4 regions of the Paenibacillus sp. JT22N1 genome follow, and region 4 is predicted to be linked to each of the others. Evidence: riboswitches for the same ligand, from Rfam matches in the RefSeq annotation. Region 4 holds a riboswitch; each other region holds the start of a gene.
What was found. A riboswitch is a leader RNA that binds a small molecule or an ion and turns the genes downstream of it on or off. The one in region 4 is predicted to bind cobalamin.

Region 1 (5,376 bases), on a different contig from region 4:
CTTGCCGATGATTCAGGTTTGTGTGTAGCGGCTTTGAACGGTGAACCGGGTGTTTATTCAGCCAGGTACGCTGGAGAGAATGCTACGGATGAAGACAATAATGCTAAGCTGCTGCAAGAATTAAGTGAGGTAGGTTCTGTAGAAGGATTGCCTGCTAGTGCAGAACACCCAAAGCTTCTAAGCGAAGCTTCCTATGTTTGTGCGCTTACACTCATCGACCCTGTAGCTAATGAAGTGATTGAAGCTGAGGACTCCTGCCGTGGTTACATTATCGGGGAAGAACGTGGCGATAGCGGCTTCGGCTATGATCCGTTGTTTTATATCCCATCTCTTGGGAGAACGATGGCTGAATTAACAATGGAAGAGAAGAATGAGATAAGCCATCGAGCCAAAGCTTTACGCATGTTTTTGGATAGACTTCCTGATCAGAACGACTAATATCATGAAGAAAACCTGCTTTCCACTTCATCGGTGGGAAGCAGGTTTATTCATTTATCGAATGGAAATTTTATAGGAACGTAACCAAGTATCCACTTGTGCCAAATAGGCGAATAGTTGAGGACCTGTCATTAACTGACCAAACCATGGGAGATCGAAATCATTCGTCTCTGAGCTGGCAAGTGCACGGATTTTCTTAACATCAATGAAGGGAAGCAAGGGTGAGCTGGGATCATCCAGAATCTCCAGCACCCATTTTCTCATAGCGGCTAAATAATTAGGGTTGTGTGTCTTTGGATAAGGACTCTTCTTGCGAGTTAGCACATCGTCAGGTAGAACGCCTCTGAGTGCTTTGCGCAAAATACCTTTCTCCCGATCACCCGATGTTTTGATTTCCCAGGGAATATTCCAAACATACTCGACAAGACGGTGATCGCAGAAAGGGACGCGGACTTCAAGGCCGACCGCCATACTCATCCGATCCTTACGATCCAAAAGTGTTGGCATGAACCGGGTAATGTTTAAGTAAGACATTTCTCGCATACGGTTTTGCTGCTGTGTTTCTCCAGCTAACCGCGGCACTTCGTTCAATGCTTGCTGATACCGATTGCTCACATATTCGACTGGTTTGATCCAATCCACAAGATCGGGAGCCAGCAGGTCGACTCGATTGTTCAGTTTTAAGGACCATGGGAACGTCCCCGCAGCCAAAGCTTCTTCGTTGTGGAACCAAGGATATCCACCGAATATTTCGTCAGCAGCCTCGCCGGAAATGGCAACCGTTGCTTCTTTTTTGATCTCACGGCAAAATAAATAAAGAGACCCATCGACATCAGCCATCCCTGGTGTATCGCGGGCAAATACCGCTGTTTTCAGTGATTCCACGAGTTCAGGTGTGTCGAATTCAATATAATGATGCTCTGTCCCCAGATGCTCTGTCATTCGTTTGATCCAAGGTGCATCTGAATTTGGTTGAAATACATTTGCTTTAAAATGCTTGTCATTATCTTTGTAATCAACAGAAAAGGTATGCAAAACGCCTTGCCCGCTCTCCTTGTAATGAGCAGAAGCAAGTGCAGTAAGCGCACTAGAATCGAGTCCACCCGATAGTAGAGTACAGATGGGTACATCAGAAACAAGTTGGCGCTGGGAGGTGTCTCTAAGAAGTTGCCCAACTTGTAATGCCGTAGCGTCGATGTCGTCTGGGTGCTGGTGGCTTTCGAGCTTCCAATAGGTACGAATGGATAAGCCATTGCGGTCAAATACAGCGCATTGTCCTGGTTTGAGCTCAGACATGTTGCGATAAATCCCATGACCAGGTGTGCGAGCTGGACCTACTGCGAAGATCTCGGCCAAGCCTTCCGCACCAACTTCTGCTTCGAAGTCGGGGTGAGCGAGAATGGCTTTCGGCTCAGAGCCGAATAGAAGCACACTATTTTGATGAGAATAAAAAAGCGGCTTTACGCCAAGCCGATCTCTGACCAAATAAAGGGATTGTTCCTGATCATTCCAGGCCGCGAAAGCGAAAATGCCATTAAGTCGATCTACACAAGCTCTCCCCCACTCGATAAAGGCAACAAGCAGCACCTCTGTATCACAGGTCGTGCGGAAATGATGTCCACGAAGTTCGAGCTCCTTTTTGAGTTCAGGGGCGTTATAGAGTTCGCCATTATATACGATCGTATACGTGTAGTCTCCTTGTTTCCGTACCATGGGCTGAGCGCCGTTTTCTGGATCCATTACACTAAGACGCCGATGGCCGAGGGCACAATGCTGTGAAATCCATGTACCAGAAGCATCAGGTCCACGCAAATGGAGCGTTTCCGTCATATTTTCTAGAATGGACGGGTACCCGGTCAAGTCTTTCCGCCAATCTATCCAACCCGTTATTCCGCACATAGACGTTCCTTCCTTTCCTTATAAAGAGAGCATGATGATAAAAGGTATGCAAACTCAAGGTAGATAATGTCTGTCCAGAACTGGATGGGCGCAGTCATCCGGACGGATTTTGTGTTTTGTTGACAGGCCTGATACAATAAACCCAATTCTTACTTACTAAATGACAAAGGTGATGACAATGAAAAAGAAACACTCTAAAGCACAAATTGATTATCTGGCCTCAAGAGAGCATTTTCTGCAAATCAGTAACCAAGCGGATAAACGTATTGCAGAATTAAAAGAAGAAGGTAAAGAAGTAGGGCAAGCAGAAATGGAAGAAATTATTGAGCGTGTCGGCCTACATCGTGCTTACAATGAACTTACCCAAGCGGAGAATGTCTTGATTAACTGGACACAAACGGCTATCAAAACCGAACCGGAATTTATTCAAAACCGCACTAATTTTGAAGAATTGTACGAAAAAGTCAAAACAGATGCAGAAGCAAGAGGCGCGATTCTTAATCTTGCCATGCGTTTAAATTTAGACCTTGTGTGACATTCTAAAGAGGTAGTGCCATTCTTTCTTCAGGAGGCGAATGCTCATGGATAGTCATTTCATTAGCAAGCTGCACGACAAGCAGAGGAAAGCCGCGAAGAATCTCAGGACCCAAGGTGACGGTCAGCCAGGCAGTAATTTGCCGCACAAGAAGCACTAAAGTCTAATGGCACCATCAAGAGCCTGTAGGGAGGTTTCCTTACAGGCTTTTGCTTTTGTGTTCCCTTTGCCTTCGTCCTTTATGGGTATTTTATACAGCATATTTGGTGCGGCATCTCTCCATACTAATCAAGTGATCATTACTTCAACTCACAGGAGGATCAATCTCATCATGAGCAAAAAGAAAAGTAAAAGTATGGATCAGAGGATACAGAGCACAATCGATCATTCGAAGCAATCTTCTCGCATACAGTCGAATCTAGATTCAACAGAACCTGGACATCACCAACCGAATCGTCCTTCCGTTTAAATGTGTGATTTGAAATCGTAAATACAGCTTCGATGAAGTCCCTACCATTTGGTTGGGGCTTTTTCCTTGTATGTAAATAGACTATGAGGTAAGATGATGGTTGAGTTTAAATGATTTGAATAAACTCGGTCATAATTTCATATTCGAAATAGGTGCTTGCACCTCGCTATCCAAGCGCAGGGTAAGCTTAAAAGGGAAGATCGGTTCAAAGCCGACGCGGTCCCGCCACTGTAACAGAGGAGTCAACGTCTCTATGCCACTGATCGACCGATTGGGAAGGCTGACGTTTGATGAAGATCCTGAAGCCAGGAGACCTGCCTATTTCAGCAGCACAGTTATATACCTACGGGAGATAGGGAGGTGTTCTTATGAGTACGTGGGATCTATCAACAGTCCAACATCATGTACTTATCTGTAACGGAGGATCTTGTCTGAAAAATTCAGGAGATGAAACAACGCTAGCCATCCGAGATGAAATTTCGAAGCACGGAGCCGAGCATCTAATACATACAACTCGGACTAGATGTAATGGGCGCTGTCAGGATGCAGGTGTTGTTACGGTGTATCCGCAAGGGATTTGGTACAAGGAAATGACACCAGAGACTGGGAGAAGGCTTGTTAGAGAGCATTTATTAGAGGGGAAACCACTCCAAGAACATATGATTTATAGCTTTGAGGAACGCTTTGTGCCAACCGGAAAAGGAAATAAGGGCATTAGTCGCATACAAAGTAAATAATCAGATAATGAAAGTTTGAAAAGGTAGATATCCCAAATGGTTTATAAACCTTTTGGGATATCTACCTTAAAGCACGTATCCATAAGGACTTCCGCCAATAGGGGGAGGTCCTCTTTGGTCAGAATTTATATGTTTTAGGTAAGGGGTGAGCAAAGCTTACCCCTTATTTATTCGTGCCCTCCAGATTAAGCACGTTTTCAGAGCTTATTTGGCACGGACGCGCAGGATGGTCTGCTGAGAAGTCGATATTCAGCATCTCAGACTCTGTCGACTCGGCGAGCTCTCACTGAAAGCGCGGTTATCGCGCTTATTGGTTCGGGTGCTCCTGAATAAGCGCGTTTTCCGCGCTTATTCAGCGCGGGCGCGCAGGATGGTCTGCTGAGAAGTCGATTTTCAGCTTCTCAGACTCTGTCGGCTCGCAGAGCTCTCGCTGAAAGCGCGGTTTTCGCGCTTATTGGTTCGGGTGCTCCTGAATAAGCGCGTTTTCAGAGCTTATTTGGCACGGACGTGCAGGATGGTCTGCTGAGAAGTCGATATTCAGCTTCTCAGACTCTGTCGACCTTGGCGAGCTCTCACTGAAAGCGCGGTTTTCGCGCTTATTTGTCATACATGTTCATAATGGAACGACAAGCCACTAAGGTGGATGAAAAGAGCTAAACATTGAATTAGCGGAACGAGAGGGCTACCATTAATAGATGCATGCATACATGAAGAAGCTGTCCCTCTAACTATTTATCACTGTTGGGACAGCCACTTTTAACTTATATAGAGTCGTTGATGATAATTATAAATAGACTTTTTGTAATAATGCTGTAAAGTCCTTCACATTCCTTGGTGCCGAGACTCCCCGACGACTAGCTTCAGGCAATGCTTCCCACAAATCTAGCAGCATGGGCCTATCAAGACCAAGCATATTGATAGCCTTGCTATCATTGAATATTTCATCTGGCGTGCCTTCCATGACGCATTGTCCTTGATCCATCACTAGAATCCAATCAGCCCATGAGTAAGCTAGGTTCATATCATGGGTGGCCATGACTAACGTGATTCCGCGGCTATGTATACGGTCAAGTTCCTCGACAAGCTGTTGTTCCGAGATGCGATCCAGATAGGCCGTTGGTTCATCCAGAAGCAGCAGCTTTGGTTCAAGCACAAGCACACCGGCTAGGGCTACTCGTTTCTTTTGACCAAGGCTCAAGTGGTGAATGGGTGTATGTGCTAAATGTTCGAGTCCCATCGTACGTAATATCGCTTCTGCTCGGCGAGTAATCTCAGGCTCAGGAGTAGCAGCATTTCGC
Region 2 (5,376 bases), on a different contig from region 4:
GATTGTTCGATCAATCAGCGGTTCCAAGTGCAGCTTCCGGACAATCCCATCAATTAAACCTTCCGCATCAGCCGGCTCCTCACCAAGCCAATTCTGAAAAGGATATCGGCCCATTTCCACCACTTCACGGACCGTAAAGCCTACTGGAGGCAGCGCATCCTGCTGGAGGACAGCAAGCCATCTAGCCAGCTCTTTTCGTGAATAGGAGGATACTAATCGGCCACCCAGGTCAACACTTCCGTTTTTAACAGGATCAATCCCTGATATTAGACGGAGTAACGTCGACTTACCGCTGCCGTTTGGCCCAATAATGCCAAAAAATTCACCCTGCTTGATCTCAAAGCTGATGTTCTCCAGCACTTGCTGTTCCTTAAAGCTTTGGGAAAGGTGCTCCACTTTAATCATCTTGATCAACCTCTTAACGTTTTCTTATCCTTGTGGAGCAAATAAGCAAAAAATGGCGCACCCAGAAATGCCGTGATAACCCCAAGTGGAATTTCGGTTGGACTCAGCAGGGTACGGGCAAGTGTATCTGCCCAGAGGACATAAACGCCGCCACCAATTGCGGACAATGGAATAATCAACCGATAATCCGGACCTACCAATAATCGCACTAAATGTGGCACGATGAGCCCTACAAAACCGATTACACCGGCAACCGAGACCGCAGCGGCAGTTAGGAATGTAGCCACAATTAGCACAATCAGCTTTGTACGTTCTACACTCACACCGAGATGTGACGCCTGCCGCTCACCCAGAGCCAGTAAATTTAACGACCTTGCATAGCTAAGCAGCACGACAAAACCGATAATTAAATAGGGTGAAATGATATAGGTATACGACCAACCTCGCATTGCCAAGCTGCCCATTAGCCAGAAAATGATTTCATTAATGACTTGATTGGAAATAGACACCATAAAGGATACAATAGCCCCTAGAAATGCCTGCATGACCACGCCTGATAAAATAAGCGTCTCCATCTTCAGCTTCCCTTCGATCTGGGCCAGCTTTAGAACTAGAAATAAAGAAATAAGTCCCGTTACGAAGGCAACAATAGGGATCGACCATTGCCCAAACCACGCCACTTGCAGTCCAAAATAGATTAAAAATGCGGCTCCTACAGAAGCCCCCGAGGATACACCGAGTGCATAAGGATCCGCAAGCGGATTGCGCAGCACACCTTGAAAAGCTGCCCCTGCAATAGAGAGTGAGGCCCCTACAAGAATTCCCAGTAATACACGAGGAAATCGTACTTTATTAATGATTTGTTCCGACGACTGCGGCCAGGTGGCATCGATGTGATCTCCCAGCCAAGGGATATGCTTGGCGAGAATACTGGCAATTTGCAGAACGGGGAGATTAGCAGTGCCAAGCGATAAGCTCGCCACAATAGAAAGAAGAAGGAGTATAACCCCTACTCCTCCCCATAGCATTAATTTTCTTTTCATTTTATTTCACCAGTTCGGGATAAATGCCTTTCGCCATTTCAAGCAATCCATCGGTCAGTCTTGGACCAGGACGGCTGAGCATGTTCTGGTCGAGGCCAATCACCTGCTTGTTCTTCACGGCATCAATGGCATCCCAACCGCTTCGCGTACGTATAATTTCATCAAGTGGTTTCTTGCTCTTACTATCGACAACCCCATTGGCGAACAGAATTACACCTGGGTTTTGTTGAATGATTTTCTCTTCACTGATTTGATACCAGCCTTTTCCGTCTCCTGCGACGTTAATCCCGCCAGAAAGCTTGATCAATTCATCCATGTATTCGCCACTGCCCACTGTCCATCCTGGGGCAAATTCAATGTATACCTTTTTCTTGTTCTCTTGCTTGACGTCTTTCACTGCATTAACAACCTTTTGACGGTCCGCTTTCATCTTAGCAACCACTTTTTCCGCTTGCTCCTGATGATCTGTAATCAATCCGTAAGTTTGAATGTTAGCAATGGCATCATCCAAGGTTTTCGGCTCCACTTTAAACACGTTAATATTCAAAGTACGCAGCTTTTCTACCGTATCGGGTTTCATCGAAACCCCAGTGAATACAACATTCGCGTTAGCTGCGATCACCGCTTCTTGGTTAGGTTTCGTTATGCTGCCAAGTTTCGGTTTTGTTTTAGCCGCTTCTGGATAATCATCAAAATCAGATACACCAACTATATTAGCCTCCAGCCCAATTGCAAAAAGGGCTTCAGTCTCTGCCGGGGAGACGGATGCAATACGCTCAGGCGCTTTATCAAAAGTAAACTCCTTGCCCGTAGCATCCTTTATTTTCAAAGGGTAGACCGTCTTTTTGGCTGCTGTTGATGGTGTCGTCGTTGCAGCAGGAGCTTTCGTCCCTTCCCCGCCAAGCTTAGACGGATTAGAAATTTCCGTTTCCTTTTTACCGCAAGCTGCGAGACTAATTGCTGTTACTAGCGCTACTGTAAGAATAAATGCTTTTTTTACTGAATTCCTTTTCATCTAGCAAACCCTCTCTCTGAACAATTTATTTCGATTGACCCTAACAAAAAAGCCCCTTTGTTCTCGAAGGAACAAAGGGGACGATAAATCGCGGCGCTCAGCAACCCGCAGGTTGCTTCCTGATTTAACGCGATCCTTTTCCTCGAAGGATGTCGTAAACGGCACCATGGGCAGGTATCCTGACTCTCCCGGCAACTCATGCCTGGATTACAGTGGCGGGACCGTGCCGGACTTTAACCGGCTTCCCTTTTAAGTGGCAATCTCTTCTTAATGAGCTTACCAGCACCTATGGCTGCATATTTTACTATCAATCTATTTGTCGATTATAGACTTCTTGTTACTTTTGTGCAATTACTTTGAGCACTTGTTTCGACTCATTCAACTTTGGAGCATTTTGAGGAATAAAAGCCACCAAGCCTTTTCCTTCAAAACCTTGTTCTTTCATCCATTTGTTTCCTGCAAGAGGAATACCATATAGATGCTTTTCAGCAGGCTTGCCTTCTTCGGTTATTTGAATAACACCATCCGGATAATCTTCCGGTTTGATCGTATCATCCAAAGAAACGAAACCCGCTTGATTACTAAGTGATTTGAATTGATCTTCCGCAAGAATGAAGATGCCATTGCCTCCTGCAGCCAGTTCTACAATCATTTTTTCCAACGAAAAAATAGGGGATGTATTGACTTTGACTGTAGGAACCTCGCCCACCTTGGACTTCAAGGAAATCTCCAGCTTGTCCCCTGCTTCACTTGGAAAACCATTAGAGCCCATCATAAATATAGATACATCCGGCTTCGGTCCGCCGCAACCCGTAAGGAACACCATAAGTCCCATCATCATAACCAACAGCCATTTCACTTTCATGTTGTAAGCGTACCTCCGTTTGTTATCTGAATCCATCGATAATCGCGAGAAAAGTCGGTTTTCACCGACTTTTTTTCCCATTATGCATATATTCATTTATTTTTCGGTCTAGGATTGTGCTCAATTCAACGACGGAATCAGATGTCATTTCTTCCCCATCAAAAACCATCTTTTCTAACCTGCGTCGCAGAGAATGAATCTCTTCTTCTAATAAGGTAAGGGAGTTTTGCTTCTTCGCACGCTTGGTCAACCAACGTTGTCCGAAATCCTGTTCACGAATTTGAAAATGTTTTTGATAGGTTGATAGTTGATATTCCATAAAAGCCATGCTCATCCCTCCTTACTACAAGAATACCAGTTTTCATCAATAATGAACATATTTATTTACGTTATTCATTACAATTTTCTCATAAAATTTCCAATTCTCTCTAAAGCTTCATTTAGTTGAGAAACACTATAAGCATATGAACAACGTAAGAAACCTTCTCCACCTAAACCAAACACATCTCCAGGCACGGCAGCAACCTTTGACTCAAATAATAGCCGTTGTGCAAACTCTTCTGAAGTTAATCCTGTAGCGACAATACTTGGAAATGCATAGAAAGCGCCTTGCGGCTCATGGCATTCGAGACCAATATCTCGGAACCCTTTTACAATGAGACGTCTGCGCTGGTTATAGGACTCGATCATCCGATCTTTTTCTTCCATCCCATTCGTCAACGCCTCGTGAGCAGCAACTTGACCCATGACCGGTGCGCACATCACCGTATATTGATGAATTTTGGTCATCGCCGAAATCAGCTCCTGGTGACCGCAGGCATAACCCATCCGCCAGCCTGTCATGGCAAAAGCTTTGGAGAAACCGCTAACCAAGATTGTCCGATCTTTCATACCAGGAATAGCCGCGAAGCTCACGTGCTTCTGACCATAAGTCAGCTCCGCATATATTTCATCGGAAATGACAATAAGATCCTTCTCTTCAATGACTTTGGCAATCGGAAGCCAATCCTCATAGGTCATAATACCGCCTGTTGGATTGCTAGGATAGCAGAGAATCAATATCTTGGAGCGTGGCGTAATCGCGTCGCGAAGTGCTTTCTCAGTCAGCTTGAACTGATCCTTCGCGAATGTTTCTATCCCAACAGCTACACCGCCGCTTATGCTCGTAATTGGGGAATAAGAAATATAACAAGGTTCAGGGATAAGAATCTCATCGCCGGGCGTTATCAAAGCTCGGAGTGCTAAGTCAATCGCTTCACTGCCGCCTACCGTAACAAGAACTTCATTCGATGGCTCATATTTCACTTTAAACGACGTATGAAGGTAATCGGCAATCGCTTCACGAAGCTCAGGAATACCTGAGTTTGGCGTGTATTTCGTTCTACCGCGTTCCAAAGAATGCACAGCTGCTTCACGGACATGCCAAGGTGTTGAAAAATCCGGTTCCCCTACACCAAGAGAAATAATATCTTCCTTACTGTTACTCACCAAATCAAAAAACTTCCGAATACCTGAAGGCTTCATTTCACGTACGGCAGGAGCGAGGTAGTCCTGCATCGATTTTACCTTGTTCTGCTGGATCGTTATCTCATCTTTGATCATGACATTCCCTCTTCTTTACGGCGAAACGAGCATCCGGTGATCGTCTTCCTGATCCTCGAATATAATGCCGTCTTGTTTGTATTTTTTTAATATAAAATTCGTCTTTGTTGAAAGTACACGGTCAATCGGCGAGAGCTTGTTGGACACGAAAGAAGCGACTTGTTTGAGAGAACTGCCCTCAATTTCCACAAGTAAATCATAAGCGCCAGACATGAGATAAACCGATTTGACTTCTGGATATAAATAGATCCGTTCCGCGATAGCATCAAACCCGTGTCCGCGTTCCGGCGTAATTTGCACTTCAATTAGGGCGGTAACCTTTTCGTCATCCACTTTACTCCAGTTAACTACTGTCGCGTATTTGACGATGACCTTATCCGCTTCCATCTCGCTTATCGCTCGCGCCACCTCGGCCTCCGCCGTTCCTAGCATAGTGGCGATCAAGT
Region 3 (5,376 bases), on a different contig from region 4:
TTGTAACCATATCTTACTTGGTCCGGCTGTAATCACAATGCTCAACATTCTAGAAGGCTATCCGTAAGCCGAAAAACTTAAAGATCGGATAACATTCGATAAAATGGCTAGCTTGCCGTGACTCTAAAACTCACAGGAATATGCTATGATTATGGAAAAAAAGGGGATGAACATGATGCTGTTCAAGCAAACATATCTTAAACACAAAAACAGCAGCTTATTTATAAAGTTAATGATGAGCTTCATGATCATTGTGGTCATACTGGTTTCGTTCAATTTTATGTCCAACTCTTTTTTTCTCAACAACATACAAAATGAAATCGTGAACACAAGTCAGGCTAACCTGAATACCACCGTTAATGATTATGAAAATCATATATTATCGATCAAAAAGTTCGGAATGAGCCTGCACGTCAATGAAAATGCGAAGCTATTGAACGGTTCGACCGGGGGGCAGATCAACTCTATGCTGCTATACCGCATTCGAAACGAGCTTCAATCCATGTTAGCGGACTCCTATTTAATGATCGATAACATTATTTACTTACTGGGTGATCATTCGATCGTGATTGAAAAGGAAGGGACAAGGACTTTCGAGGAAATGTTCGTCAATTATTATGGGAACAAGGTGTATACCAAGGATTTTTGGCTTCAGGAGCTAGCAAAGCCATATAGCTTCAAGCTGTTTCCCGAATCTGCATTTTTCATGAACTCTTTCGGACAGCAGATCTATAGAGGTCAATTCATCCCAGTGTTGGTCAAAAATCAATTCAATCCCCAATTTTCCTTGATCATTCTGTTGAATAGCAGGAGTATGTTCGCTTCTTTTTATCAGCCGGTCAAAGACGGCAAGCTGTTTATTTCCGATGAAACGGGCACGACTATTTATGCCTCTGATTCGGATTATTCAGCAATTCCCTCTTCTTTACTGGCCTCCGGTCAGAAGACCGGATATATCCAGCAAGGCAAAAATTACTTGTACTATCAGGTGGGCAAGGAAACCGGATATACGTATACCAGTGTTATTCCCTCTTCACAAATCAAAGCAAAAATCGTGCGTTTGAACTGGCTGTTAGCTGGATTTCTCCTATTGTCTATAGCAATTAGTCTCGGAGCATCAATTTTTTTCACGAAACGCTTGAACAATCCGATCCGCAAAATATTGGACTCCATTCAACACCATCATGTATCCATGCCTACAAACAGCAGCATCAGAGAATTCGATTTCATTAGCGAAAAGATTAAGGATATTTCGCAAGCTCATCACGATATCCGACAGGACTTGACTCGGAAGAACTCGCTTCTGAAAAATTACGCGTACATCAATCATCTCAAACAAATTCACACCAACACGCAAGATTTGAAGATGCATATGGCTTTTGACACACCGTTTGTTCTTATCGGTTTTCATTTGATCTTTAGAAGCCATAACCTAAAGCAAATCGACATTCATATACCGAAGGCTTCTTTCTTTATCAGAGAGCTGATCCATACCCATATTTCGCAATCGTTTAACGACTCGTTAACCTTTCAAATTGAGCAGAATTTAATCCTTACCCTTATTTTCTCGAAGGGTGACGAGGCGAACCAGATCGAAGAACATCTACAACGGTTGAGGAAAATATTCGATATGGATCAGCTATACTGCTTGATCACGATCGCAGTCAGTCCGCATCAAACAGACCCGACCTCTTTTACAGAAACCTATGGACACATTTTACGATTACTGGAGTCGAGGAAATTAGGAGAGGATGCCCAGATTATCCCTTTTTCCACTAAAATAACAGGAGATATACCTGAGGATTGGGAAAGAAACGAGCTCCAAGCACATATGGATGCCGGGAACGAGAAGGAGTTATTGCGAATAGGCAGAAAGATGCTTGCTTTACTGGAAAAAAAGGAAGCATCCGTTGAGTATTTCGTTCGATTTGCCCAAACCTTTTCCCAGCAATTGTTGAAAAACTTCTCGCCTGCTGAACGGGATCGTCTGTTAGAAACCATACAGGATGAGAAGCCCCATGATTGTTATACCTTAGAGGCGTTTGATCGATATCTGGAGCAGCTTGTGGCAGCGGCCTGTATCCTATACGACCATAAAAAGGATCAAACAGATCCGATATGCGACTTCGTTCTGACCTACATTCACAACCATTATGGTGACGATATCTCATTAGATATCATCTCTGATCATCTGAAAATAACGTCGTCCTATTTATCCACTTATTTCAAAGAAAAGATGGGAATGAATTTTAGTGATTATGTGCAAACCTATCGAATGAAAAAAGCAGCCGAGCTGCTGGAGACATCAGAATTGAAGGTAAACGAAGTGGCGCAGCGAGTAGGGTACCTCAGTGTTAACTCTTTTATCCGGAACTTTAAGAAGTTTACGGGGTATCCGCCAGGTGAGTATCGAAAAAGAAATTAAAAAATCTTCATGAAGAGAGCTTTGAATGATAGTTCCTGCCGTTTTGGGAAAAAATAGTGGGAGCAATGAAGATCTTACCGGCAGCCCCGACATTGAGTTTAATAATCACAATCCACTAGTATCGGGGTAAGGTACTAACGTGAATAAGCCTAAGAGCTCCGAGCCTGATCTGATCGAATATATGCAGCTGGTGAAACAGACGAAGTTGGAGCGTTATGATACCTCCATAGATAACCATACACAAGTTCGAATCGCCAGTCTCACACCTGTATTTAAAGGGGATCTAGCAGTGCTTGGCCTTACACCCGTTCTTACGATGCCTGTTTACACAAGCGTATCAGAAATCGCGCCTGTTGTTATGGTACCTTGGAAAAAGCACACGTGGAAAGATCGTCTATCGATGATTAGAGCCTCCTTTATATAATCCCTCTGTCATCGGCTATAACACTGATCTCTCCATCGCCGCGGATTCCTGGAAAGTTATATGATCCTCGTTCCTTTTGTTTTGCTGAACCCATTCTGTAGCCTCTGACTGATCAAAAAACACCATGCCACTGACCACTTTTAAGTAAGGTAATCCCTCCTTCATCCACTTGCTTAAAGTTTGTTTTGAAACACCTATAACTTGGTAAAACTCAGTCTCCCGAATCAGATTTTGCATCTGAGTTACCTCCCTCCAATTTTTACGTTCGGATTTTAACATCGCAATTTAATTGCGCGAAATACATCTTGCGATTCCCGTCATTTGTGTCCATTCCGTGAATATCTAGATGACAAAAAGCCCAGATAAAAGTGCTGGGCGAAAACGATTTCTAGATAGCTAGGACAACAACAGGACAACCGAGCCAACCGAGAATATTTCGTGCATACCTCTAGGCAGAACAACTACATGTCAACAAGGAACGTATTTCAAGGCCTCTACGAGCTTCTCTAAGGACCGAAAGACATTTAAATGTTTCCAGACTTCTAAGCGTGCGGTCGGGGGGTTCGAATCCCTCCTGGGACGTTCATGCACGGCAAAGGATCGCGAGAAATCGCGATCTTTTTTTGTTTATCTACATTTGTTAAAATTAAAAATTCTCTATGCTACGAATCTTTCATATTATGTTATACTCTTTTCAATTACATATTTTTTCGAATAAATGAGGTGCCCTTGCGTAGCAACCAAGGGGTAACAGGGAATCGGGTGCAAATCCCGAGCGGTCCCGCCACTGTATTCGGGGAGTTTCTTTCTATCATGTCACTTGATGCATATTCAGGGAAGGCTGAAAGAATACGATGATCCGAGAGCCAGGAGACCTACCTTCATTTATGCACCCAGAAACCTTCGCGGAAAGGAGCGGTGTACGTCAAGTCTCTCGACATCTAGCTTATATTTGTCGTTTATTCGTACGTACCCACGACCAATCCATCAGGATTGGTCTTTTTTGTTCGTTACTCAAACTTCAATTTAGGAGGAATTAAAAAAACATGCAAACAAAAACACGAAAGACCAAGGTCACTAGCTTCTTACTAGTGGTTATAGGGTTAGCCCTCTATCTATTCATTAATGAACCGCAAACCGTCTACGGCATGCACATTATGGAAGGATTTCTCCCCGTAGGTTGGGCAATATTTTGGTGGGCAGCCTTCCTTCCGTTCTTCTTTCTAGGTGTCCGAGCACTTATCAAAATTACAAAAGAACATCCAGAGCTCAAAATTATGCTCGGCCTTGCTGGCGCATTCACCTTCGTACTGTCGGCATTGAAGATCCCTTCTGTAACCGGAAGCAGCTCTCACCCAACAGGTACAGGTTTAGGAGCTGTAATGTTCGGACCGCTCCCTATGAGCGTCCTAGGGTCGATTGTATTGTTGTTTCAAGCGGTTTTACTTGCTCATGGAGGACTTACTACACTCGGAGCAAATGCTTTCTCCATGGCCCTCTCCGGTCCAGTAGTTGGTTACTTCATATATAAGTCCATGATGAAAACAACCGGCAAACAAAAATGGTCGATATTTTTGGCGGCTGCTCTTGCCGACTTATCCACATACATTGTTACTTCTGTCCAATTAGCTCTTGCATTCCCAGCTGAACAAGGTGGATTTATAGCATCCTTCTTGAAATTCGGCGGCATTTTTGCCATTACGCAAATCCCTCTTGCCATTAGTGAAGGCATTTTAACCGTCTTAATATGGAATTGGTTACAATCTTACAGCCCTAAAGAGCTATCCATTCTACAACATAAAATGAAAGGAGCTTCTGAACTATGAAAACTCGAACTGCAAATACCCTCATGCTGATTGCCGTTGTATTATTAGCAGTCTTGCCCCTTATTTTCGTACAAGGTGAATTTGGTGGAGCTGATAACGCCGCTGAACAATTAATTCAGAGTATTCAACCTTCCTATACGCCATGGTTCTCTTCTTTATTTGAGCTCCCAGCTGAGACGGAAAGTATGCTATTCGCCTTACAAGCAGCCATTGGCGCTGGCTTCATAGGGTTTGCTTTTGGCTTTTTCAAAGGGAAAGCGTCTAAATCCAAAAATCAATGATGAAACAGATCGATTCACTCTCCTATAAAAATGCCTTACGCCCCCTATCACCGATGTGGAAGTGCGGTTTTGCAGTTACCATGCTGATATTTTCTTATCTTACGCATCCTGCGGTCCAGGTACTTATAGCGTTTTGGATGGCCCTGTGGACGGTAGGCTACGCTCGCATTCCAATCAAATATTATGTAACTATCATCGGTGCTGCATGTCTTTTTTTTGTAAGTAGTGTACCCGCATTAGTCGTAGAGATCCGTCCTTTGCAAGCAGCCTTGCCTGATATTCATGAGGTGGCGACATTTACATTTATTAACTGGAAGTTGTCCGTTACTTCAACTGGTCTTCTGCTAATTGGAAAATTATTCGTTCGTATTATTGCGAGCCTAAGTTGCGTGTCTTTTATTATGTTCAGTACTCCTTTTT
Region 4 (5,376 bases):
ATCAAGGATCTGGAAACGAAAGTGACTTGGTTTGGTCATTCCGCTTCCTTACTTACGATCGATGGAAAAGCCTTATTATTAGATCCCATGCTCGGCAAAGCGCCTTCGCCGTTTCCGTGGTTCGGGAAGGGAAGATATAGCGGGGGATTGCCTTTTGAAATTGCGCAGCTGCCAGTGATTGATGCCGTTATTCTGTCACACGACCATTATGATCATTTGGATTATGGAACGATAATGAAAATAAAACATAAAGTGAACAAGTTTTTTGTCCCGCTTGGGGTTGGTGGTCATCTGATCAGATGGGGTGTGCAGCCTGAGAAGATCGAAGAGTATGACTGGTGGGATGAGTTTACGTTTGAAGGTTTAACGTTGGCTTGTACTCCTGCCACACACTTTTCGGGGAGAAGCATGACGGATCGCGGTGCAACCTTATGGTGCTCGTGGGTGATCAAAGGAAAGCAGTCCAGCATCTTCTTCAGTGGTGATAGTGGGTATTCCTCTCATTTCAAAAAAATTGGGCTTAAATATGGTCCGTTCGATCTTACTCTGATGGAGTGCGGTCAATACGATGATCGCTGGTCTGATATTCATATGATGCCGGAAGAAACGGTTCAAGCCCATATGGATGTGAAAGGGAAGCTGATGATACCGATACATTGGGGAGCTTTCACGCTGACCTTACATGACTGGACAGATCCGGTAGAGCGTGCAACAAGGGCCGCACATGATAACAAAGTGTCAATTGTCACACCGAAAATAGGGCAAACTGTTATCGTGAACGCCGCGGATCACCCGATAGAAACTTGGTGGAAGTAGAGGGGGCCATGCCAACTATACGACAGGAGTTACTTATTCATGCACCTATCGAGGTGTGTTTTGATTTGGCAAGGAGTATAGATATCCATGAGGAATCAACCTCCCATACGAAGGAAAGAGCGATAGCAGGCAGGACACAGGGGTTGATTGAGCGTGGAGAAACAGTGACTTGGGAAGCTTACCATTTTGGTATTAAGCAGCAATTGACTGCCCAGATTACTGAGATGGATAAGCCGCATTACTTTGTAGATGAAATGGTAAGAGGGGCGTTCAAGCGATTTCATCATACACATGAATTTGTAGCTGTAGAACAAGGCACTTTGATGGTGGATACGTTCGATTACACCTCACCTTTTGGAGGATTGGGGAAGCTTGTCGATCACTTGTTTTTAGCAAAATATATGACTCGATTTCTTGAAAAGCGCAATTACTACGTGAAGAAGATTGCCGAAGAGACAGCGAACTCTGCAAGGTCTCCAAGGTAAGAACTGGATACTAAGGCGGCCACATGGTATTATGGATAAGGCTGGTAGATCGAAGTGATCAGGAGAGAAGAAGAATCTATGGTTGAACAAAAAAGTGAACGAAAATTTCATTTTCTGGGTGTACTGCTTGGTGTAGCGGTTGATAACTTGGGGACTTTGATATCGACTGCGTTAATTGGCGGTATATATTTTGCTAATCGCCCGGTGGATGAGCAGGATGTAAATGTTATATATTCGAATGTAGGCCTATTACTTTTGCTTTTGGTAGTTGGTTTGTTCTGGTCGTTTCTTGGCGGATACATCGCCGCTAAGGTTGCGAAGCGTGCCGAATATTTCAATGCGGCCATTATTGGTGTCATCGGCGCTGCAATCGGATTTGATTCCATGTTAACCAATCATAGCATTCCGTTATGGTATGAGTTGATTGGCTTTATCGTCATCGTACCGATTTCATTATTAGGCGGATTCGTGGCCTTGAAGAGGAAAAAAGCCCCATTAAAATGAATGTTGGATCGTAAAAAAGAGACTCGGTGATGTCGATCACCGGGTCTCTTGGCGTTAATAGCACATTTAACTAGTTGTAGTTGCCATGTGGGCGAGCATGGTTGCCTTCACCTTGTCGATCGTTTCTTGTAAATTCATATTCTCAAAAACATGCTCACAATCCTTGCGGTAGGAGACTTCCTCTATGTAGTGATTCATGTAGTGGTCAATGACGTCAGTAGGCGTATTTCGAGCAAGCATACGTTCCATGATGGTTTGTTTGTTGACATAGATGAACAAGCGGATAGCTCTTTCTCCAAATGTATACTTGAAACGATTAGCTGCATAACGATTCACAATGACATAGATAAGTCCGTCTTTGCGAAGCGCTTCATCGATGTCCGCTTTCTTAATACCATAGAAATTCCCATTAATTTCAACAGTTTGAAAAAATTCACCTGCAATGTCACTATCGATGAACACTTTGCGTGAGATGAAATTATAATCCTTCCCGTTGATTTCTTTGGGTCTAGGTGTTCGAGTTGTGTAGGAGACGACAGATGAGAAACCAAGCTCTTTGGCAATGTGATGGGCAATTGTTTTACGACCAGAACCGCTAGTGCCAGTAAAGACAAACACCAATCCATTCGTTTCATGACTGCTCATATCAATTCCTCCTTCATATAATGAAAGCGTTATCTTGATAGATTCATTATAGTACGAAAATTCTGAAAATTAAAGAAATACTTTCTCGTTTTGATAGGAATCAAAGGGTAAAAATACGCTATAATAGTTAACATCACTTCGTTTAATTGAAAGGAACCTAACTATGCCTAAATATGCGAATTTAAGTGCGGAAGCAACGGAATTTTTACGTCAAAAAACGGGAAGCAGTCACTTAGAGTGCTATACCTATATTGACCCGGAGCGTGGGGAGGATAGTTTTTTTATCGTTAAAACGATCAACAAGGTCATTCAAGTTTCTTTTGCCGAAGTGACCTATAATCCAAGCAGTTACCAGAGTTTGATGGAAGGACTCTACCAGGCCATCTATGAATAAATACGTGACAACCCTATCGATAGATGGTAGGATGATCGTAATTGCATATCATAGGAATTAGGTGCCATAGATCCATTCGGGTGTATGGTTAAAAGGGAAGACCGGTGAAATACCGGCACGGACCCGCCACTGTAAAAATCGCCGTTTATTACGGTAACTCCTTGCAACATGCCACTGGGTAACAACCTGGGAAGGTGCAAGGGGATGATTAAGTCAGGAGACCTGCCTAATTCAACAACACAATAACCCTACGAGGAATTAGGGAGTGTTAGAGAGCGGTTACTTCTGGTTTTATTAACTGTAGTAATTTACCAAGCATTTCTAACATGACTTAATGTTAGGGATGCTTTTTTGTTTGTGTAATTATGGGGAAGGGTGATACAAATTGTCAGGAAAACTGCTCATTATCGGCTTTGGGCCGGGGAGTTTTGAACATATTACGAAGCGTGCACGGGAAGCGATTGGGGAAAGTGAAGTTATCATCGGATATAACACCTATGTGGATCTTATCGCAGGTCTGTTAACCGAACAGCAAGTAGTTCGAACAGGCATGACGGAAGAAGTGAGTCGTGCGCAAGAGGCTGTGCGGCAAGCGAAGCAGGGGAAGAAAGTTGCCGTTATTTCCAGTGGAGACGCCGGCGTGTATGGGATGGCCGGTCTTATCTATGAGGTATTGATGGAACAAGGCTGGACCCGTGAGAAAGGCGTTGAAGTAGAAGTGATTCCTGGCATTTCAGCTGTTCATTCGGCTGGATCTCTGTTAGGAGCGCCAATTATGCATGATTCTTGCACAATCAGCTTAAGTGATCATCTTACGCCATGGGAGCTGATTGCGAAGCGGGTGGAGGCAGCGGGGATGGCAGATTTCGTTATTGCCCTATATAACCCGCGAAGCGGTAGACGGACCAGACAGATTGTTGAGACTCAGCGCATCCTCCTAAAGTACCGTTCTCCTTTAACCCCTGTTGGGATTGTCAAAAGCGCGTATCGAGATCGTCAACATGTTGTTGTGACGACGCTTGCTGATATGCTGAATCATGATATTGGCATGTTAACGACTATCATTATTGGTAATTCCGCAACCAAGCTGTATGACGGTCTCATGATTACACCACGCGGTTATCAGCGGAAATACACATTAGGGGCTGAAACACAGCCGCTCAAACCACATCAAAGGTTGAAATCCGAGGCTGAGCCCTGGGCTTTGGAACAATTGGATGAGCAGGATTGGGATGAATCCATGGAGGAGTTCGATGAAGAAGATGAACTCTTAGATGATGAGGTCACAGAAATGAAAGAACCTTCCCAGCTGAAGTCATCGCCGAATTTGTCGCCTAGTAACTCCTTACAGCTTGCAATGGAAGCCTTGCAGCTAGTATCAGTATCCAAAGGGAATGAAGAGGTGCCATTTGAATTTGATGAGAAGCTGACTGCGACCCAATCTATCTTTGAGTTTGCAGTAAGCCCAGGTATCGCGAATAAAAAGTTAACAGCAGCCCAACTGTGTGCGTTAGGCGAGATTATTGGAGATCGTGGAGATATTGAATACTCACCGCATCATCAACTGATTGTTCGTGTGCAAACCAATAACCCTAAACAGATTACAACCGAACTAAGTGCACTTGGTTTATTATTATCACCGATTGGTGATGTTGCCCAGATCAAAGCATGCGACTTTTGTAATTTGGAAAAAGGTGAATCTATTCCTTATGCGGAAGCCATCCATCATCGGATTGGCAATCTAGAAGTACCTAAAGAGTTGAAAATTGGGTTCAACGGGTGTGGCATGGCTTGTTATGGGGCTGTTCAGCAAGATATCGGCATCGTCTACCGCAAAGAGAAATTTGATCTATTTCTTGGCGGAAAAACAGTAGGTCGAAATGCACATGCGGCTCAGCCTGTTGCAGAAGGAATTGATCCTGAGGAGCTTGTCGAATTAGTGGGCAGGATCGTAGAACGTTACCAAAAAGAAGGACATCCGAACGAGCGGTTTCATAAATTTTTCAAGCGTGTCAAAGAAATTGAAGGCTACCGCCATCAAGAAATGGTAGGTTTCGTTATCGAAAATGCCATTTGCGGCGATTAGAATTAGGGGGAAATAAAGGATGAATGCTGTTTTATTTGTGGGTCATGGGAGTCGGGAAGAAGGCGGGAATGAGGAAGTTCGCCTTTTTGTTTCAGAAATAGCGAGTAAGATGAAAGAGCAAATTGTGGAGACCTGTTTCTTGGAATTTGTTCAACCAACGATCATGCAAGGAATTGATCGCTGTGTAGAATTAGGGGCTACTCATATTGTGGTCATTCCGATTATCTTATTTGCGGCTGGGCATGCGAAAATTCATATCCCATCTGCTATTGATGATGCGAAATTAAAATATCCTTTGGTGAAATTTACATACGGTAGACCTATTGGGGTTCATGAACAAATTCTCGATATTTTATCCTCTAGGGTAGAAGATCTCGGAGTTCAAGTGAAAGAGGACTTAGGTGAAACAGCTTTACTTATTGTTGGGCGTGGAAGCAGTGATGCAG

Region 1: another riboswitch for cobalamin. It lies ahead of AC58UU_RS15780 ((2Fe-2S) ferredoxin domain-containing protein); the one in region 4 lies ahead of cobJ (precorrin-3B C(17)-methyltransferase).
Region 2: another riboswitch for cobalamin. It lies ahead of AC58UU_RS09930 (ABC transporter substrate-binding protein); the one in region 4 lies ahead of cobJ (precorrin-3B C(17)-methyltransferase).
Region 3: another riboswitch for cobalamin. It lies ahead of AC58UU_RS15760 (energy-coupling factor ABC transporter permease); the one in region 4 lies ahead of cobJ (precorrin-3B C(17)-methyltransferase).

The regions. Positions count from the first base shown of each region.
Region 1 is NZ_JCAUAW010000007.1:171,303-176,678, reverse strand. It holds gene AC58UU_RS15805 (XTP/dITP diphosphatase) at 1-438, shown strand, start outside; gene asnB (asparagine synthase (glutamine-hydrolyzing)) at 493-2,337, opposite strand; gene AC58UU_RS15795 (hypothetical protein) at 2,516-2,872, shown strand; gene AC58UU_RS15790 (DUF4023 family protein) at 2,919-3,032, shown strand; gene AC58UU_RS15785 (hypothetical protein) at 3,204-3,341, shown strand; cobalamin riboswitch at 3,475-3,677, shown strand; gene AC58UU_RS15780 ((2Fe-2S) ferredoxin domain-containing protein) at 3,710-4,078, shown strand; gene AC58UU_RS15775 (energy-coupling factor ABC transporter ATP-binding protein) at 4,863-5,376, opposite strand, start outside.
Region 2 is NZ_JCAUAW010000004.1:169,783-175,158, reverse strand. It holds gene AC58UU_RS09940 (ABC transporter ATP-binding protein) at 1-405, opposite strand, end outside; gene AC58UU_RS09935 (FecCD family ABC transporter permease) at 411-1,448, opposite strand; gene AC58UU_RS09930 (ABC transporter substrate-binding protein) at 1,450-2,463, opposite strand; cobalamin riboswitch at 2,616-2,768, opposite strand; gene AC58UU_RS09925 (hypothetical protein) at 2,801-3,328, opposite strand; gene AC58UU_RS09920 (aspartyl-phosphate phosphatase Spo0E family protein) at 3,390-3,656, opposite strand; gene AC58UU_RS09915 (aminotransferase class I/II-fold pyridoxal phosphate-dependent enzyme) at 3,725-4,930, opposite strand; gene AC58UU_RS09910 (Lrp/AsnC family transcriptional regulator) at 4,946-5,376, opposite strand, start outside.
Region 3 is NZ_JCAUAW010000007.1:165,222-170,597, forward strand. It holds gene AC58UU_RS15745 (helix-turn-helix transcriptional regulator) at 146-2,425, shown strand; gene AC58UU_RS15750 (hypothetical protein) at 2,565-2,849, shown strand; gene AC58UU_RS15755 (helix-turn-helix transcriptional regulator) at 2,865-3,086, opposite strand; cobalamin riboswitch at 3,554-3,747, shown strand; gene AC58UU_RS15760 (energy-coupling factor ABC transporter permease) at 3,896-4,675, shown strand; gene AC58UU_RS15765 (energy-coupling factor ABC transporter substrate-binding protein) at 4,672-4,956, shown strand; gene cbiQ (cobalt ECF transporter T component CbiQ) at 4,953-5,376, shown strand, end outside.
Region 4 is NZ_JCAUAW010000006.1:348,425-353,800, reverse strand. It holds gene AC58UU_RS14775 (MBL fold metallo-hydrolase) at 1-816, shown strand, start outside; gene AC58UU_RS14770 (SRPBCC family protein) at 825-1,301, shown strand; gene AC58UU_RS14765 (hypothetical protein) at 1,380-1,805, shown strand; gene AC58UU_RS14760 (guanylate kinase) at 1,872-2,450, opposite strand; gene AC58UU_RS14755 (hypothetical protein) at 2,614-2,844, shown strand; cobalamin riboswitch at 2,887-3,088, shown strand; gene cobJ (precorrin-3B C(17)-methyltransferase) at 3,230-4,930, shown strand; gene AC58UU_RS14745 (sirohydrochlorin chelatase) at 4,950-5,376, shown strand, end outside.